Regions from separate parts of the Streptomyces sp. NPDC005494 genome, predicted to be linked through region 2. Evidence: predicted binding sites of a transcription regulator. Region 2 holds the regulator's gene; the other holds the start of a gene.
What was found. Region 2 encodes HspR, which represses chaperone genes until heat shock. Its sites were predicted from a motif close to TTGAGNNNNNNNNNCTCAA; they were not measured.
Positions count from the first base shown of each region.

Region 1: lon (endopeptidase La) is a predicted target of HspR. The motif match lies at 2,704-2,722, and genes of this name have one in related genera.

Region 1 covers NZ_JBIAJR010000003.1:566,391-570,805, reverse strand. Annotated here, with positions in the region: gene ACFYQ6_RS12550 (polysaccharide deacetylase family protein) at 1-9, shown strand, start outside; gene lon (endopeptidase La) at 252-2,681, opposite strand; gene ACFYQ6_RS12540 (spermidine synthase) at 3,077-3,760, shown strand; gene ACFYQ6_RS12535 (response regulator transcription factor) at 3,993-4,415, shown strand, end outside.
Region 2 covers NZ_JBIAJR010000018.1:5,456-9,870, reverse strand. Annotated here, with positions in the region: gene ACFYQ6_RS33675 (helix-turn-helix transcriptional regulator) at 71-916, shown strand; gene ACFYQ6_RS33670 (LuxR C-terminal-related transcriptional regulator) at 1,076-2,083, shown strand; gene ACFYQ6_RS33665 (heat shock protein transcriptional repressor HspR) at 2,112-2,558, opposite strand; gene dnaJ (molecular chaperone DnaJ) at 2,560-3,750, opposite strand; gene grpE (nucleotide exchange factor GrpE) at 3,844-4,415, opposite strand, start outside.

The sequences.
Region 1 (4,415 bases), on a different contig from region 2:
CGCCCCTGACCCGCGGACCCGCCCTGCGCCGCCACCGCGACCCGCACCTGCGGCCCACGGCGGGCCCCGCTTCTGGGGCCGTCGGTCCCGGGCCGGAAGGGGCCGGAGGCCCTGCCCGAGAAGGGCCGGCGCCCCGGGCCGGGAAGGGCCGGCGGCCCCGCCCCGCACGCGGAACGGCCCGCCCTCCGGGGGGAGGGCGGGCCGTCCGTACCGGCCGTGCGCGTGGCGCCGCGTCCGTCACCACGTGACACCTATGCGGCGGCCGGGATCCTCTCCCGCACCTCGGCCGAGGCCGGGGCGAGCGCGATCTCCAGGACCTGGCGCACATCGGTCACCGGGTGCACCTCCAGGGTGTCGAGGACCTCCGCCGGGACGTCGTCCAGGTCGGCCTCGTTGCGCTGGGGGATCACCACGGTGGTGATGCCCGCACGGTGAGCGGCCAGCAGCTTCTGCTTCAGGCCGCCGATCGGCAGCACCCGCCCGGTCAGCGACACCTCGCCGGTCATCGCCACGTCCGTACGGACCAGCCGTCCGGAGAGCAGCGAGGCCAGCGCGGTCGTCAGGGTGATACCGGCGCTCGGGCCGTCCTTCGGGACCGCACCCGCCGGGAAGTGGATGTGCACGCCCCGGTCCTTGAGATCGGCCACGGGGAGCTCCAGCTCCGCCCCGTGCGAGCGCAGGAAACTCAGGGCGATCTGCGCGGACTCCTTCATGACGTCGCCGAGCTGACCGGTCAGGGTCAGTCCGGACGCCCCGGTCTCCGGATCGGCGAGCGAGGCCTCGACGAACAGCACGTCGCCGCCGGCTCCGGTCACCGCGAGCCCGGTGGCCACGCCGGGCACCGCGGTACGGCGCTCGGCCGGGTCCTGGGCGGACTCGGGCACGTGGTGCGGCCGGCCGATCAGGCCCCGCAGGTCCTGGTCGGTCACCGTGAACGGAAGCTCCCGTTCACCGAGCTCGTGCTGGGCCGCGGCCTTGCGGAGCAGCCGCGCGACGGCCCGCTCCAGGTTCCGCACCCCGGCCTCACGGGTGTACTCGCCGGCCAGCTTGCGCAGCGCGGACTCGTCGAGGCTCACCTCGCCCTCCTCGAGACCGGCCCGCTCCAGCTGGCGCGGGAGCAGGTGGTCCCGGGCGATGACGACCTTCTCGTCCTCGGTGTAGCCGTCCAGCGTGACCAGCTCCATGCGGTCGAGCAGGGCCTCCGGAATGGCGTCCAGGACGTTGGCCGTCGCGAGGAACACGACGTCGCTGAGGTCGAGTTCGACCTCCAGGTAGTGGTCGCGGAAGGTGTGGTTCTGAGCCGGGTCGAGGACTTCGAGCAGCGCCGCGGCCGGGTCGCCCCGGAAGTCGGAGCCGACCTTGTCGATCTCGTCCAGCAGGACGACCGGGTTCATCGAGCCGGCCTCCTTGATGGCCCGGACGATCCGCCCAGGCAGCGCCCCGACGTATGTACGCCGGTGGCCGCGGATCTCCGCCTCGTCCCGGACACCGCCGAGCGCGACCCGGACGAACTTGCGCCCCATGGCGTGGGCGACGCTCTCCCCGAGGGACGTCTTACCGACCCCGGGAGGACCGACCAGCGCCAGCACCGCGCCGCCGCGCCGTCCGCCGACGACACCGAGGCCCCGGTCGGCGCGCCGCTTGCGTACCGCGAGGTATTCGGTGATGCGCTCCTTCACGTCCTGCAGACCCGCGTGCTCGGCGTCGAGGACCGCCTGAGCGCCCCGGATGTCGTACGCGTCCTCGGTCCGCTCGGTCCAGGGGAGTTCGAGGACGGTGTCCAGCCAGGTCCGGATCCAGGAGCCCTCGGGGCTCTGATCGGAGGCACGCTCCAGCTTGTCGACCTCCTTGAGCGCGGCCTCACGGACGTGCGCGGGAAGGTCGGCGGCCTCGACGCGGGCCCGGTAGTCGTCCGTCTCGTCCTCGGGATCGCCGTTGAGCTCGGACAGCTCCTTGCGTACGGCGTCGAGCTGGCGCCGCAGCAGGAACTCGCGCTGCTGCTTGTCGACGCCCTCCTGGACGTCCTTGGCGATGGACTCGGCGACATCCTGCTCGGCGAGGTGCTCGCCGAGCCACTGGATGGCGAGCTTCAGCCGGGCGACCGCGTCCGTGGTCTCCAGCAGCTGGACCTTCTGCGCCGAGGTGAGGAAGGGGGAGTACCCGGAGTTGTCCGCGAGGGCGGAGATGTCGTCGATCTGCTGCACCCGGTCCACGACCTGCCAGGCACCGCGCTTCTTCAGCCAGCTGGTGGCCAGCGCCTTGTACTCCTTGGCCAGCTCGGCGGCGGCACCGGGAAGAGGGTCGGGCAGGGCCACGTCGATCCTGGTGCCCTCGACCCAGAGGGCGTTGCCGGGCCCGCTGGTGCCGGCACCGATGCGCACCCGGTCACGGGCCCGGATGAGGGCGCCGGGGTCGCCGTCCGACAGCCGTCCGACCTGTTCGACGGTGCCCAGGACTCCGGTCCCGGTGTAGTTCCCGTCGATGCGCGGCACGAGCAGCACCTCGGGCTTGCCGCCACCGGGCCGCGCGACGGCCTGTGCGGCCTCCACCGCGGCGCGCACCTCCGCGTCCGACAGGTCCAGCGGAACCACCATTCCGGGCAGTACGACCTCGTCGTCGAGCGGCAGCACGGGCAGGTCGATCGGCGTGGACGCCTTGGACGCATTGGATTCGGCAGTCATGATCTCCCCTTCGGCAGGCAAGTTGAGCTATGTGGGCTCAATGCTTGTGAGTCCCCGAATGTTCCCCACGCCGTGTTCGCTGTGAGCGATCACCCGTCACACCAGGTCCGGAGCCCACAAAATCGCGTACGGACGAACTCCGGCACGGGGGTCCCGACGGACCGCACGGGGCGCCTGCCTCTACGGCAGCATCCGGCGAGGAGCGTCCATTCCCCCGACCCTCACCACCGAAGGACAGGACGACGGGCCCGGCCCCCGTGCGGCCCAGGACGGACGGGACGCGCACCCCCCGGACGGGGAGGGTGAGATCTTGCGAATCCGGTGGTCCGGGTCTCCTCGCACGGGAAAAATGGCCGCCGTCGAGCCCCGCCGACCGGAGACCGGAGACCGCGCCCATGCCCGCCACAGACGCCCACCGCCCCGTCGTCCTGGACCGCCGCGACGGGCCCTTCGGCGAAGTCGTGCTGCGGGAGCGCGGTGAGGACTTCGAGATCATCGCCAACGGCTGCTTCCTGATGGACACCTCCGACGGGCGTTCCGAACGCCTGCTGGTCGACGCGGCGCTCGACGCGCTGCCCGCCGGCCGGGCGGACCCGTCGGTACTGATCGGCGGACTGGGCGTCGGGTTCTCCCTGGCACACGCCGCCGCCGAGCCGCGCTGGGGCCGGATCACCGTCGTCGAGCGGGAGGAGGCGATCGTGGACTGGCACCTGGAAGGACCGCTCGGCCGCATCTCCCGCGCCGCCCTCGCGGACCCGCGCACCGTCATCCTCCGTACCGATCTCGTCGCCCACCTCCGCACGGCCACGGAGCGTTACGACGCACTGTGTCTGGACATCGACAACGGGCCCGACTGGACCGTCACCGAGGGCAACGGAAGCCTCTATTCCGCCACCGGTCTCGCGACCTGCCGCGCACGCCTGAAGCCCGGCGGAGTGCTCGCGGTGTGGTCCGCCCAGCCGTCCGAGGACTTCGGGGAATCTCTGCGGAATGCCGGATTCCGCGCAGTAAGCACCGAAGAAGTAGCCGTTGCCCGAGGTGTGCCGGACGTGGTCCATCTCGCACTGCGGGGGGACTGAACCCCCACCCGGTATGCCCACCCCCGTTCCCCTGCGGATCACACGTCTCAAGTCCGCCGATCCGTCCCTATCCCATGGGTAACACCTTCACGTCGGACAACACCCTGCGTAGCCGAGAGGCGTCCTCAGCCTTTACGCTGCTTGGCGGCACAAGGGATCACCGACGAAATCCACAAGCGATAACCGTGCCTCCGGGGGAATGGCCTCCGCGAGAACGGGCAGGGGCGGGGCGATGGAACAGACACACACCACCCACAACGGCGTCGCGGCCACCCCCGGGGCTCAGCGCCGGGTGCTGGTGGTAGAGGACGACCCGACGATCGTCGACGCCATTTCCGCCCGGCTGCGGGCCGAGGGCTTCCTGGTGCAGACCGCACTGGACGGGCCCGCGGCCGTGGACGCGGCCGAGGCATGGCAGCCCGACCTGATGGTGCTCGACATCATGCTTCCCGGCTTCGACGGCCTGGAGGTCTGCCGTCGCGTGCAGGCTCAGCGCCCCGTGCCGGTGCTGATGCTCACCGCTCGCGACGACGAGACCGACATGCTCGTCGGGCTCGGGGTCGGCGCGGACGACTACATGACCAAGCCCTTCTCCATGAGGGAACTGGCGGCGCGGGTGCACGTCCTGCTGCGCCGGGTCGAACGGGCCGCGCTG
Region 2 (4,415 bases):
GCGTCTCTACGCGAGCGCGCTGCGCTCCGGCCGCATACCGCGTTCGGAGGTGGAGCCCGCTCCGTGCCTGATGGACTTCGCCCTGCTCCATCCCGACCCGGACGACGCCGACTGGCTACGTCCGGTTCCGCCGTCCGCGGCCCTCGCCCAGCGGCTGCACCCCATCGAGAGGGAGATCCAGGAGCGCCGACGCCACTCCCTGGAACTCACCGAGTCCTTCGAACCTTTCATGGACATCAGCGCGCAGGATCCGCCCACGACGCACGCAATCACCGTGCTCGAAGGCGGGACGCGCATCAACGCGGCCATCGACGTGGCCACGGCGGAGTGCCGCAGCGAAGTGCTCACCGTGCAGCCCGGGGGGGCGCGCAGCGAGGACATCCTGAGCAAGGGGCTGGAGCGCGGCACGGCCGTGGTGGACCGCGGCGTCAGCATCCGCACCCTCTACCAGCACACGGTGCGCCACCACCACGGGACGTTCGCGTACGCCGAGCGCCTCGCCGAGGGCGTCGAGATCCGCACGCTGGAGGAGCTCGTGCAGCGCATGCTCATCTTCGACCGCGCCGTCGCCTTCATCCCCGCTCAGGACGACCTGACGGTCGCGCTGGAACTCCGGCACCCGGGTCTCGTCTCCTACCTGATCAACGTCTTCGAGCAGCTCTGGCAACGCGCCACTCCCCTGCTGGAGGACGTGTCGTACACCCCGACTCCCGCCGGGATCAGCGGAGTGCAGCGCTCCATCGCCCAACTGCTCGTCGAGGGGCATGTGGACGACTCCATCGCCAGGAGGCTGGGCATGAACGTACGCACGTGCCGGGCGCACATAGCCAAGCTCAACGCCGCCCTCGGCAGCGGCAGTCGCGCGCAGCTCGGCTACCTCATCTCGCAGTCGGGAATCCTGGACCGGAAGAGCTGACGGCCGGCGCTCCGCAGAGCGGTGCGCCGCCGCCCGGCGACGCGTGGAACGGCGCGCTCCGGGACGGGCCTCCTGGCCAGGAAGCCCCCAGACTCCACCAGGCCACTAGGCTTGCACCACCGGCAACTTGTTGCAGTGCACAAAGCGGGGGGCTCCCAGATGGGAACAGAACCGGTGCAACCGCCGCACCGTCACGGACCTGGAGAACTCTGCGCTCCCGCACTCGAGCTGTACGAGCGGGCGCTGCGCCAGGGCCGGATCACCCGTCAGGAGCTCGGGGCGGCACCCTGTCTCACCGCCGGCGCGCTGGTCCAGGCCGATCCCTGGGACGAGCACTGGCTGCGTCCCGTACCGCCGTCCGCGGCCCTGTCCCGGCTGTTGCAGCCCCTCACCCGCGAGATCGGCGAGCGGATAGAGCAGACGCTCCGGCTGACCCGCTCGCTGGCGCCCCTGGCAGCCATCGCCGACGGTGACCCCCATCTGGCCATCACCATGCTGGAGGGGCCCGAGGCGATACGGACAGCCATCCGGGAGGCCACCTCCCAGGCCGCCGACGAGGTCCTGACGGCGCAGCCGGGGAGCACCAGGCCGCAGGCGACGCTGCGGACGGCCCTGGACAACGCCACGACCGCCATCGCCCGGGGCGCCGGGCTCCGCCACATCTACCAGCACCCGGCGCGCTACAGCACACAGGTGAGGGACTACCTGCGTCAGGTCCCCGCGGAGTCCCTCCAGGTGCGCACCACCGAGCTGACCGTGGAGCGGCTGCTCATCTTCGACCGGACGGTGGCGTTCATCCCCGCCACCGCCGACCGCAGCGCGGCGCTGCGGATCAGCCACCCCGCACTCGTCCGCTATCTGGTCCAGGTCTACGAGGTCCTCTGGGCGCAGGCCACCCCGCTCACCGAGCAGGTGCCCGGCCCGGGGCCGGGGGTCCAGGTCACGGCCGTGCAGCAGAGCATCGCCCGGCTCCTCAGCGAGGGCCACGTCGACGACGTGGTCGCCCGCAAGCTGGGGATCAGTGTCCGCACCTGCCGCTCCCACATCGCCAGGCTCACGCAGGCCCTCGGCGCGACCAGCCGGACCCATCTCGGCGTCCTGCTCGTGCGGTCCGGCATCGTGGACACCTCCGCGACCATGCGGAAGGGGCCCGTACCGGAGTCGTGAACTCCGCTACGGGCCCCTTCCGGACCACTCAGTCCCTCGGCCTCTTCGGCCGCCAGACCACCAGCGCGCTGGTCTGCTGCACATCCTGGTACGGCACGAGGTCCCGCCGGTAGGAGGCGTGGACCTGGGCCTCCCGCTGCTGCATCGCGACCGCCGCGCCGTCCACCGCCGCCGAGAGCTCGGCGACGCGCTGCTGGAGCGCGGCGACCTGGTTCTCCAGCTCGATGATGCGCTTGATGCCCGCGAGGTTGATGCCCTCGTCCTGCGACAGCTGCTGGACCGTGCGCAGCAGTTCGATGTCGCGGGCCGAGTAGCGCCGGCCGCGCCCGGCCGTGCGGTCGGGCGAGACCAGGCCGAGACGGTCGTACTGGCGCAGTGTCTGCGGGTGCAGGCCCGAGAGCTGGGCCGCGATCGAGATCACGTACACCGGTGATTCGTCGGTCAGCTGGTACGGATTGCGTCGACGGCCGTCCATCTCAAGCTCCCTTCGCAGCCTGGAACAGCTCCGCCCGCGGGTCCTCCCCCGCGGTCGCCTTCCGGTAGGACTCCAGCGCGTCCTGGGCGTCGGCGCCGAGGTCCGTCGGCACGGACACCTCGACGGTGACCAGGAGGTCGCCCCGGGTGCCGTCCTTGCGTACGGCGCCCTTGCCCCGGGCCCGCATCGTACGTCCGTTGGGCGTGCCGGCCGGGAGTTTCAGGGTGACCGGGGGCCCGCCGAGCGTGGGGACCTTCACCTCGCCGCCGAGCGCCGCCTCCGGGAAGGTGACGGGCACGGTGACCGTGAGGTTGTCGCCCTTGCGGCCGAAGACCGGATGGGCGCCGACGTGGACGACGACGTACAGGTCGCCGGCCGGGCCGCCGCGCTCGCCCGGGCTGCCCTTGCCGCGCAGCCGGATCCGCTGGTTGTCCAGGACCCCGGCGGGGATCCTGACCTGCATCGTGCGGGCCGACTTCGCCCGGCCGCTGCCCTTGCAGACGTCGCAGGGGTCCTGGGCGATGAGGCCCCGGCCCTTGCAGTCCACGCAGGGGTCGGTGAGCGAGAAGCCGCCACCGGTGCCGCGGGAGACCTGTCCGGTGCCCACACACGTCGGGCAGACCCGCGGGGTGCCGTTCTTGTCGCCGGTGCCCGAACAGGCCTTGCAGGGTGCCTGGCTGGACATGCGCAGCGGGACCGTGGCCCCGTCGACCGCCTCGGTGAAGCTGAGCGTCACCTCGGACTCGATGTCCTGGCCGCGCCGCGGCTGGACACGTGTGCCGCCGCCGCCCCGGTTGAAGAGCCCGCCGAAGACGTCTCCCAGGCCACCGCCGCCGCCACCGCCGAAGCCGCCCGCGCCGCCCGGGGCACCGCCCGGGACGCCTCCGAAGAGGTCGCCCAGGTCGAAGTTGAAGTTGCCTCCGGCACCGCCGGGACCCGCCCGGAAGCCTCCGTTGCCGAAGAGGGCGCGCGCCTCGTCGTACTCCTTGCGCTTCTTGGGGTCACCGAGGACGTCGTTCGCCTCGGAGATCTCCTTGAAGCGTTCCTCCGCCTTGGCGTCACCCTTGTTGGCGTCCGGGTGGTACTCGCGGGCGAGCTTCCGGTACGCCTTCTTGACCTCGGCGTCGGTGGCGTCCTTGGGGACGCCGAGAACCTTGTAGTAGTCCTTCTCGACGAAGTCCTTCGTGCTCATCGACGTCCCTCCTTCCGGACGATCGGCCGTGCGGCCGGCCCTGTGGCCGGCCGCACGCCCCGTCGGTGTTCACCGCTGTGGTCGGACGGAATGTCAGACCTCTTCGGTGCCACCGCTCTCCTCGTCGTCTGCCTTCTCTTCCTTCGCGGCCGAGGGCGTGGCGCCCGGCTGCGGTTCGGCCACGGCCACCCGCGCGGGGCGGATGGTGCGCTCCCCGATGCGGTACCCAGGCTGCAGGATCGCCACGCAGGTCGTCTCGGTGACGTCCGGCGCGTACGAGTGCATCAGGGCCTCGTGGATCGTCGGGTCGAAGGGCTCGCCCTCCTTGCCGAACTGCTGGAGGCCGATCTTCGCGACGACCGTCTCCACCGATTCGGCCACCGCCTTGAAGCCGCCGACGAGCTCACCGTGCTCCCGCGCCCGGCCGATGTCGTCGAGCACGGGCAGGAGATCGGTCAGGAGACTCGCCGCAGCGACCTCCTTGACCGTGACCCGGTCACGCTCGACCCGGCGGCGGTAGTTCTGGTACTCGGCCTGGAGCCGCTGGAGGTCGCCCGTGCGCTCGTTGAGCGCGGTGCGGACCTGGTCCAGCTGAGCCGTCAGAGCCGCTGTCTGCTGTACGTCCCCGGCCGGGGCCGCCGCCTCCTCCTCGGAGGGGGTGGCGG